One region of the Streptomyces sp. NPDC008238 genome, then DNA from elsewhere that is predicted to be linked to it. Evidence: riboswitches for the same ligand, from Rfam matches in the RefSeq annotation. Region 1 holds a riboswitch; the other holds the start of a gene.
What was found. A riboswitch is a leader RNA that binds a small molecule or an ion and turns the genes downstream of it on or off. The one in region 1 is predicted to bind S-adenosylmethionine.
Positions count from the first base shown of each region.

Region 1 (4,799 bases):
GGCGATAAATCGTCGACAAGACCGCCCTGGGAAGGGGGGTTGCGCAGAGCGTTGCAGGGAGTTGCGACCTGCTCAGGGCAACTGTACAGGCCTTCAACTACCCCTCACGCACACAGGGGTGCCGGGAGGTACCCGGCACCCCTGTCGCCCGCGGGCCGTGCGGCTCAGCAGCCTCCGGCCACCGCCGGGATGATCGAGACGGACGCGCCCTCGCCCACCGAGGTCTGCAGCCCCTCGGAGAAACGGACGTCGTCGTCGTTCACGTAGACGTTCACGAAACGGCGCAGCTTGCCCGTGTCGTCCAGGACCCGCGCGGAGATGCCGGGGTGGTTCCGCTCCAGGGAGTCGATGACCTGGGCCAGGGTGCCGCCCTCGGCCGGGACCTCGGCCAGGCCGCCGGTGTAGGTGCGGAGGATGGTGGGGATGCGGACGGTAGCGCTCATGATGCGGGGTTCACCTTCAGTCTGGGTCAGCCGGTGCGGTGGGGTCAGCCGGCCAGGCCGGCGGCGCGGAACGCGTCGAGGCTCGGGCGGATGGTGGCCGTGGGGCGGGAGGTCGGGGCGACGGCGTCCAGCGTCTTGAGGCCGTCGCCGGTGTTGAGGACGACGGTCTCCCCGGCCGGGTCGAGCTGCCCGGTCTCGATGAGCTTGCGCAGCACGCCGACGGTCACGCCGCCGGCCGTCTCGGCGAAGATGCCCTCGGTCCGGGCGAGCAGCTTGATGGCGTCCACGATCTGCTCGTCGGTGACGTCCTCCACCGCGCCGCCGGTGCGCCGGGCGATGTCCAGCACGTAGGGGCCGTCCGCCGGGTTGCCGATGGCGAGCGACTTGGCGATGGTGTTCGGCTTCTGCGGGCGCACGACGTCCTGCCCGGCCTTGTAGGCGGTGGACACCGGGGAGCACCCCTCCGCCTGGGCGCCGTAGATGCGGTACGGCTTGTCCTCGACCAGGCCGAGCCTGATCAGCTCCTGGAGCCCCTTGTCGATCTTCGTCAGCTGGGAGCCCGAGGCGATCGGGATGACGATGTTGTCCGGCAGGCGCCAGCCCAGCTGCTCGCAGATCTCGTACGCGAGCGTCTTGGAGCCCTCGCCGTAGTAGGGGCGCAGGTTGACGTTGACGAAGCCCCAGCCCTCGCCGATCGGGTCGCCGATCAGCTCGCTGCAGAAGCGGTTGACGTCGTCGTACGTGCCCTCGATGCCGACCAGCTCGCCGCCGTAGACCGCGGCCATGACGACCTTGCCCTCCTCCAGGTCGTGCGGGATGAACACGCAGGAGCGGAAGCCGGCCCGGGCGGCCGCGGCGCCCACGGCGCCGGCCAGGTTGCCGGTGGAGGAGCAGGACAGCGTGGTGAGGCCGAAGGTGCGGGCGGCCTCCAGGGCGATGGCGACGACCCGGTCCTTGAAGGAGTGCGTCGGGTTGCCGGAGTCGTCCTTGACGTACAGGCCGCCGGTGACGCCCAGTTCGCGGGCGAGGTTGTCGGCCTTGACCAGCTTGGTGAAGCCCGGGTTGAGGTTGGGCTTGGCGGCCACGTCCGCGGGGACGGGCAGCAGCGGCGCGTAGCGCCAGATGTTGTTCGGCCCGGACTCGATCCGCTTGCGGAGGGTCTCGGGGTCGCCGCTCGGGAGGTCGTACGCCACTTCGAGCGGCCCGAAACAGACCTCGCAGGCGAAGAGGGGGGCCAGCGGGAAGCGCTCGCCGCACTCGCGGCAGGAGAGCGCGGACGCGGGGCCGAAGGGGGAATCCGTGGACGCGACGTCGGTGACAGCAGTCTGCGCAGCCATGTCAGGCGAGGCCCTTTCTCCTCATCTTCCTCGCGGCGCATTTCGCCGCGAGACGGAATTGGCACCTTCCCCACCTGGACCTCGCGGTCGGCGGGAGGGTTGCCGGGGCTTCAACGGGCCGTTCCCTCTGCCCCTCTGGATGAGCGGTATGGCGCCGGGCGCAGGGCCCGGGCATTTGTAAGACGGGGCGCGATCACCGTGGACATACGATGGTCATGCCTCGTGTTCAAGACTGTAACCGACGACCTCGAACCTGGTCATAGGCCGTCCGTCCTTCGAGACGGGCAGAAACGGAGCGATCCAGTGCTCGACGAGGTGGCCCGCTGGCTGCGGCGGCGGTCCTGGACGGCGGACCACAGGCCACTGCCGCAACTGCTCGCCGCCAAGCGCGCGGCCGGTGCGCGCGGCACGGTCAGCGTGGTGCTGCCCGCCCTCGACGAGGAGGCCACGGTCGGGGCGATCGTCGGGACGATCCGCCGCGAGCTGATGAGCGAGGCGGTCCCGCTGGTCGACGAACTCGTCGTGCTGGACTCCGGTTCCACCGACCGCACGGCCGAGGTCGCGGCCGCCGCGGGCGCGGTCGTCGTCCACCGGGACGAGGTGCTCCCCCGGCTGCCCGCACTGCCCGGCAAGGGCGAGGTGCTGTGGCGCTCGCTGCTCGTGACGCGCGGGGAGATCGTCTGCTTCGTCGACTCCGACCTGCGGGAGTTCGACGCACGGTTCGTGTCGGGGATCGTCGGGCCGCTGCTCACGGACCCGGACCTGCAGCTGGTCAAGGCGATGTACGACCGGCCGCTGGAGACCGGGGGCACGGTCCTGCCGGCCGGCGGGGGCCGGGTGACGGAGCTGGTCGCGCGGCCGCTGCTCAACCTGCACTGGCCGCAGCTGGCGGGGTTCGTCCAGCCCCTCGGCGGCGAGTACGCGGCGCGGCGCTCGCTGCTGGAGCGGCTGCCGTTCCCCGTGGGGTACGGGGTGGAGCTGGGGCTGCTGGTGGACGCGCTCAACACGGTCGGGCTCGACGCGCTCGCCCAGGTCGACGTGGGCGTCCGGCACCACCGCCACCAGGACGGCCAGGCGCTGGGCCGCATGGCGGCGGCGATCTACCGGACCGCGCAGATCCGGCTGGCGCGCGGCCATCTCGTGCGGCCCGTCCTCACCCAGTTCGACCGGGCGCCGGGCGGCGGTTTCGAGCCGCACGTCCACGAGGTCGCGACGGAGGAACGCCCCCCGATGCGCTCGGTCCCCGAGTACGCCCACCGCCGCGCCGTGGCGTAGGCCCCCGGCCCGCGCGCCCCGGCCGGAGGCCGGGGGAGGCCGGAAACCCCCGGCTGGGCTAGCTCGTACGTTTGCGGTCGGGGATGCGTGGCTAGGCTGGCCGCATGGTCGCTTCGCATGCCGCGCGCGTTCTGGTCGCGTCCAACCGCGGCCCCGTGTCGTACAGCCTCCGCGAGGACGGCACGCTCGACCCCCGCCGCGGCGGCGGCGGACTCGTCTCGGGCCTGAGCGCGATCGGGCCGGACGCGGACGCCGTCTGGGTCTGCGCGGCCCTGGGCGAAGGGGACCGGGCCGCCGTGCTGCGCAGCTCCGGGGGCACGGGCCGGCTGCCCACCACCGACACCGGCGGCCAGCACGTACGGATGCTGGACATCCCGGCGGACACTTTCGCCTCGGCGTACAACGGCATCGCCAACTCGGTCCTGTGGTTCGTCCACCACATGCTGTTCCAGACCCCGCTGGAGCCCGTCTTCGACGAGGACTTCCGCGAGCAGTGGGCGGCGTACGTGGCGTACAACTCCGCCTTCGCCGACGCGCTCGCCGAGGAGGCGGGCCAGGGCGCGGCCGTGCTGGTGCAGGACTACCACCTGGTGCTGGTGCCGCAGCTGCTCCGCTCGCGCCGCCCCGACCTGCGGATCGGCCACTTCTCGCACACCCCGTGGGCCCCGCCGGACTACTTCCGCCTGCTGCCCGACGACGTCGCCGCGGAGGTGCTCAGCGGCATCCTCGGCGCCGACCGGGCCGCCTTTCTGACCCGCCGCTGGGCGGACGCCTTCGCCGCGTGCTGCGCCGACGTGCTGGGCGCCTCCGTCATCCGCGACGCGGGCAGCCTGACGATCACCCACCGGGGCCGCACGACCCGCATCGGGGTGCACGGCCTCGGCGCGGACGCCGACTTCCTGCGGGAGCGGGCGCACCGGCCGGACGTGGACGAGCGCCTGGCGGCGCTGCGGGAGACGGTGGGCGGCCCGGACCGCAAGGTCGTCGTGCGCGTGGACCGCACCGAGCTGTCGAAGAACATCGTGCGCGGCCTGCTCGCGTACGCGCAGCTGCTGCGCGACCGTCCCGAGTGGCACGGGCGCGTGGTGCACATCGCCTTCGCCTACCCCTCCCGTCACGACCTGGCCGTCTACCGGGAGTACACCGACGAGGTCTCCGACCTGGCCGAGGAGATCAACGAGGAGTTCGCCACGCCGGGCTGGCAGCCGGTGGTCCTGCACGTCAAGGACGACTTCGCGCGCTCCCTGGCCGCCTACCGCCTGGCGGACGTCGCGCTGGTCAACCCGATCCGCGACGGCATGAACCTGGTGGCCAAGGAGATCCCGGTCGTCTCGGACGACGGCGTGGCGCTGGTGCTCTCCCGCGAGGCGGGGGCCTACGAGGAGCTGGCGGACGACGCGTTCGTGGTCAACCCGTACGACATCCGGGCCACCGCCAACGCGCTCCACCAGGCGCTGTCCGTGTCGCACGGCGAGCGGGCCGAGGCCACCAAGCGGCTGGTGGCGGCCTCGACGGCGCTCCCCCCGCAGCAGTGGTTCCTGGACCAGTTGCGGGCACTGGGCTGAAACCGGGCCCGGTGGCGGAGGGGCGGGCACCGGATTGGGCCTGGCCTTCTCCGCGACGTCCACTCCGGTCGTCGGTGCGGTACCGCCGGACCGGCGTCGCCGGCTCGCGCCGACGCGGCTGCTCATGCCCCGGCCCGGCGCAGTCCCGCGCACCGCGGTCAGCGGGGAGGTGAGGGCGC
Region 1 is NZ_JBIBGK010000003.1:693,253-698,051, reverse strand. Features, by position in the region: gene ACFZAU_RS12085 (MoaD/ThiS family protein) at 165-443, opposite strand; gene thrC (threonine synthase) at 488-1,780, opposite strand; SAM riboswitch class I at 1,799-1,926, opposite strand; gene ACFZAU_RS12075 (glucosyl-3-phosphoglycerate synthase) at 2,084-3,055, shown strand; gene ACFZAU_RS12070 (alpha,alpha-trehalose-phosphate synthase (UDP-forming)) at 3,160-4,620, shown strand; gene ACFZAU_RS12065 (hypothetical protein) at 4,779-4,799, opposite strand, start outside.

Region 2 (4,799 bases), on a different contig from region 1:
TTCGTCTTCGGCTTCCTGTGCGCGTGGGTGTGCTATCGGACAACGCCTAAGCTGGAGCCCGCAGCCAGGGCGACCCAAGGAGACCTACAGCCGTGATCACCGCGATCGTGCTCATCAAGACCAGCGTCGACCGTATCCCCGAGATCGCGGAGTCCATCGCTTCGCTCGACAGCGTCAGCGAGGTCTACTCCGTCACGGGGACGTACGACCTGGTCGCCATGGTGCGGGTGGCCCGGCACGACGAGCTCGCGGACGTCATCCCGGGCCGGATCAGCAAGATCCCCGGCGTCGAGGCCACGGACACGCACGTGGCGTTCCGCACCTACTCCCAGCACGACCTCGAGGCGGCCTTCGCCATCGGCCTGGACGCCTAGGACGCCCGGGACGCCCGGGACCTGCCGCTACGCCTGGCCGCGGTCCGGCACGCAGCGGCCGTCCTCGGTGCGGTAGCGCCACTTGGCGCCCTCCGCCACGAGCTCCCGCACCGCGTCGACGAAGCGCTCCACGTGCTCGTCCGGGGTGCCCGCGCCGAAGGACACCCGGATCGCGTTGAGCGCGGGGCCGGCCCCGTCCAGGGCGGCCTCGGGGGCCCCGCACTCACCCGGCTCCTGCTCGCTGCCCCCGAGCAGGGTGCGCACCAGCGGGTGCGCGCAGAAGAGGCCGTCGCGGACGCCGATCCCGTACTCGGCGGAGAGCGCCGCCGCGAAGTGGGAGCTGTTCCAGCCCTCGACGACGAAGGAGATGACGCCGACCCGGGGGGCGTCGTCGCCGAAGAGCGAGAGCACCCTCACCTCGGGCACCTCCGCCAGTCCGGCCCGCACCCGGGCCACCAGCGCCTGCTCCCGCTCGACCAGCCGGCCGAAGCCGGCCTCCGTCAACGTGCGGCAGGCCGAGGCGATCGCGTAGGCGCCGATGACGTTGGGCGAGCCGGCCTCGTGCCGGGCGGCCGTGGTGTGCCAGTCGACGTCCACCCCGCCGTCCGCGCCGCGGGCCACCCGACGCGAGGCGCCGCCGCCGGCCAGGTAGGGCTCGGCCGCGCACAGCCAGTCGGCGCGGCCGGCGAGCACCCCGGAGCCGAACGGCGCGTACAGCTTGTGCCCGGAGAAGGCCACCCAGTCCACGTCGAGTTCCGCGATGTCGACCGGGTGGTGCGGGGCGAGCTGCGCCGCGTCCAGCACGATCCGGGCGCCGTGGGCGTGGGCCGCCGCGGCCAGTTCCCGCACCGGCCACAGCTCGCCGGTCACGTTGGAGGCCCCGGTCACGCAGACCAGCGCCGGTCCGTCCGCCACCCGGGCGGCCAGGGCCCGCTCCAGCGTCGCCACCGCCTCGGCCGGTGTGCGGGGGGCGTCGAGGTAGGTCACGTCGGCGTCCCGCCACGGCAGCAGGGAGGCGTGGTGCTCGGTCTCGAAGACGAGGACGCCGGTGCCGGCGGGCAGGACGGCGGCCAGCAGGTTCAGCGAGTCGGTGGTGGAGCGGGTGAAGACCACCTGGTCGCCGGGGCGACAGCCGAGGAACTCCGCGACCGTGGCCCGGCTCTGCTCGAACAGGTCCGTCGACAGCTGGGAGAGGTAGCCGGCCCCCCGGTGCACGCTGCCGTAGTAGGGCGCGTAGGCCGCCACGTCGTCCCAGACCCGCTGCAGCGCGGGCGCGCTGGCCGCGTAGTCGAGGGCGGCGTAGCCGACCTCGCCCCCGGTCACCAGCGGCACGAGGACCTCACGCCCCAGCACGGGCAGCGGGGTGTGGACGGTGGAGGGCAGGGCAGGGCGCGGCGACATGGCGAAGTCTCCTGGGAGCAGGCGGGAGTGAAGGAACGTCAGTGATGACGGGAAAACCCTCGGCACGACGGGCGGACGCCCGGGGAGGGTGGGTACGCGACAGGGGGCCCCGAAGGCCCTAGCGCATTCGCTTGCTCATGGAGGAACTCCTCTGACCGCGCTTGCCGCAGACCTCGCTGCCTACGGCCTGGTCATCACCCGGGGCACCCCGCCACGGAAGGAGGGTTGCCGGACAGCGGGCCGGGGCCGTTTCGCTGTCACTCGTGACCTGCGCAGCATCATGCCACACGGGTGTGACGCCGCAAGCCGCGGTCCGCATCCCGGACGGGCCGGCCCCGGGCCCCGTCCCGGGCCGTCCGCCCTGCCGCGAACGCCACGGAGGGCCGGGGCAACCGCCCCGGCCCCGGGCCCCGTCCCGGGCCGTCCGCCCTGCCGCGAACGCCACGGAGGGCCGGGGCAACCGCCCCGGCCCTCCACGGTCGTTCCCGTACGCCTGCCCTACGCGTGCGTGGCCGCGGCCCAGCGCTCCAGGGTGCGGGCGGCCGCGCCCGAGTCGATCGACTCGGCCGCCCGGGCGATCCCGGCCGCGATCCCGTCGGTCAGCCCACCGCCCGCGCCCTCCAGTGCGACCAGCGCGGCGGCCGAGTTGAGCAGCACCGCGTCGCGGACCGGGCCGGTCTCGCCGGCCATCAACCGCCGGGCGACGTCGGCGTTGTAGGCGGCGTCCGCGCCCCGCAGCGCCTCGATCGGCACCAGCTCGATGCCGACGTCGCGCGGGTCGAAGGACTCCTGCTCGACCTTCCCGTCGCGCACCACCCACACCTGGGAGGTGGCCGTGACCGTCAGCTCGTCCAGCCCGTCGTCGCCCCGGAAGACCAGCGCGGAGGAGCCGCGGCGGGCCAGGACGCCCGCGATCAGGCCGGCCATCCGGGTGTCGAAGCACCCTACGGCGGAGGCCCCCACCCGGGCCGGGTTGGTCAGCGGGCCGAGGATGTTGAACGAGGTGGGGACGCCGAGGTCGCGGCGGGCCGGGGCGGCGAACCGCATCGCGGGGTGGAACTTCGCCGCGAAGCAGAAGGTGATCCCGGTCTCCTCGGCGACCGCCGCCACCCGGGCCGCGGGCAGGTCGAGGTTGATGCCCAGCTTCTCCAGGACGTCGGAGGCCCCGCTGGCGCTGCTGGCCGCGCGGTTGCCGTGCTTGACGACCTTGGCGCCCGTGCCCGCGATGACGATGGCGGACATCGTGGAGATGTTCACCGTCCTGGCCCGGTCGCCGCCGGTGCCGACGATGTCCACGGCGGGGCCGGGGATCTCCAGCGGCTCCGCGTGCGCGTACATCGACTCGACGAGGCCGGTGACCTCCTCGACGGTCTCGCCCTTGGCCCGCAGGGCCACCATGAAGCCGGCGACCTGGGCGTCCGAGGCCTCGCCGCTCATGATCCGGTCCATCGCCCAGGCCGCCTCCGCGGCCGTGAGGTCCCTGCCGTTCAGCAGTGCGCCCAGGACGTCGGGCCAGGAGCCGCCCGCCACTGATGCGCCTCCGGCGGGGTTCACAACGCTCATGGTCCACTCCACGGGGTCTGACGTGCGGCGGGAAGTCTTCGGGCCCCAGCCTATCGGCGCGGGGGAACGGGAAAGGGCCCCGTCCATCGGATGGACGGGACCCTGCCCGGTGGCACAGCTTCAGTGATCAGTGGTGACCGTGGCCGCTCGTGATCTCCTCGTACTCCTCGACGGTGGGCTTGTCGATCTGCGTTCCCTCGCCGTAGTAGCCGCGGGACAGCCTGGCGCGCAGCTTCGCGGTGCGGCCGACCTTCTTCTCCACGCCGTTCTCGTCGACCTCGGGGCCGACGTCGAGCGGCTTGGGCTGCTCGTGCGCGGTGAGCTTGAACAGCGAGCCCTGCTCCAGCGGCTCGTGGATCTCGATGAACTCACCGTGCGGGAGCCGCTTGATGATGCCGGTCTCGCGACCGTGCAGCACCTTGTCGCGGTCGCGCCGCTGCAGACCCAGGCAGATCCGCTTGGTGACGAAGAAGACCAGCACCGGCAGCACGAAGAACGAGATCCGGACCACCCAGGTGATCGCGTTGATCGACAGGTGGAAGCGGGTCGCGAAGAGGTCGTTGCCACCACCGACGAGCAGGATCAGGTAGAGGCTGATCCAGGCCGCGCCGATGCCCGTGCGGACCGGCCGGTTGCGCGGACGGTCGAGCAGGTGGTGCTCGCGCTTGTCACCGGTGACCCAGGACTCCAGGAACGGGTAGACGCCCATGAAGCCCAGGACCAGCGGGAAGATCACCAGCGGGATGAACACGCCCAGGACGAGCGTGTGGCCCGCGAAGTTGATCTCCCAGCCCGGCATGATGCGGATCAGGCCCTCGGAGAAGCCCATGTACCAGTCGGGCTGGGCGTCGGTCGACACCTGGTCCGGCCGGTAGGGGCCGTACGCCCACACCGGGTTCACGGAGACCAGCGCGGACATGGCCGCGATGACACCGAAGACGATGAAGAAGAAGCCGCCCGCCTTGGCCGTGTAGACCGGGAAGAACGGCATGCCGACGACGTTCTTCTCGGTCTTGCCGGCTCCGGCGAACTGCGTGTGCTTGTGGTAGAAGACCAGGATCAGGTGAGCCACCAGCAGGCCCGCCATGATGCCCGGGATCAGCAGCACGTGGATCGTGTAGAACCGCGGCACGATGTCGGTGCCGGGGAACTCACCGCCGAAGAGGAAGAACGACAGGTACGTGCCGACGATCGGCACGGATAGTACGGCGCCTTCCATGAAGCGGATGCCGGTGCCCGAGAGCAGGTCGTCCGGCAGCGAGTAGCCCATGAAGCCGTCGAACATGCCGAGGAACAGCAGCAGGAAGCCGAAGACCCAGTTGATCTCGCGCGGCTTGCGGAACGCACCGGTGAAGAAGATGCGCATCATGTGCACGAGCATCGCGGCCACGAAGACGATGGCCGCCCAGTGGTGGATCTGCCGGACGAGCAGACCGCCGCGCACGTCGAAGCTGATGTGCA
Region 2 is NZ_JBIBGK010000012.1:7,482-12,280, forward strand. Features, by position in the region: gene ACFZAU_RS23725 (rhomboid family intramembrane serine protease) at 1-96, shown strand, start outside; gene ACFZAU_RS23730 (Lrp/AsnC family transcriptional regulator) at 93-374, shown strand; gene ACFZAU_RS23735 (aminotransferase class V-fold PLP-dependent enzyme) at 402-1,775, opposite strand; SAM riboswitch class IV at 1,928-2,044, opposite strand; gene trpD (anthranilate phosphoribosyltransferase) at 2,274-3,338, opposite strand; gene qcrB (cytochrome bc1 complex cytochrome b subunit) at 3,466-4,799, opposite strand, start outside.
Region 2: another riboswitch for S-adenosylmethionine. It lies ahead of ACFZAU_RS23735 (aminotransferase class V-fold PLP-dependent enzyme); the one in region 1 lies ahead of thrC (threonine synthase).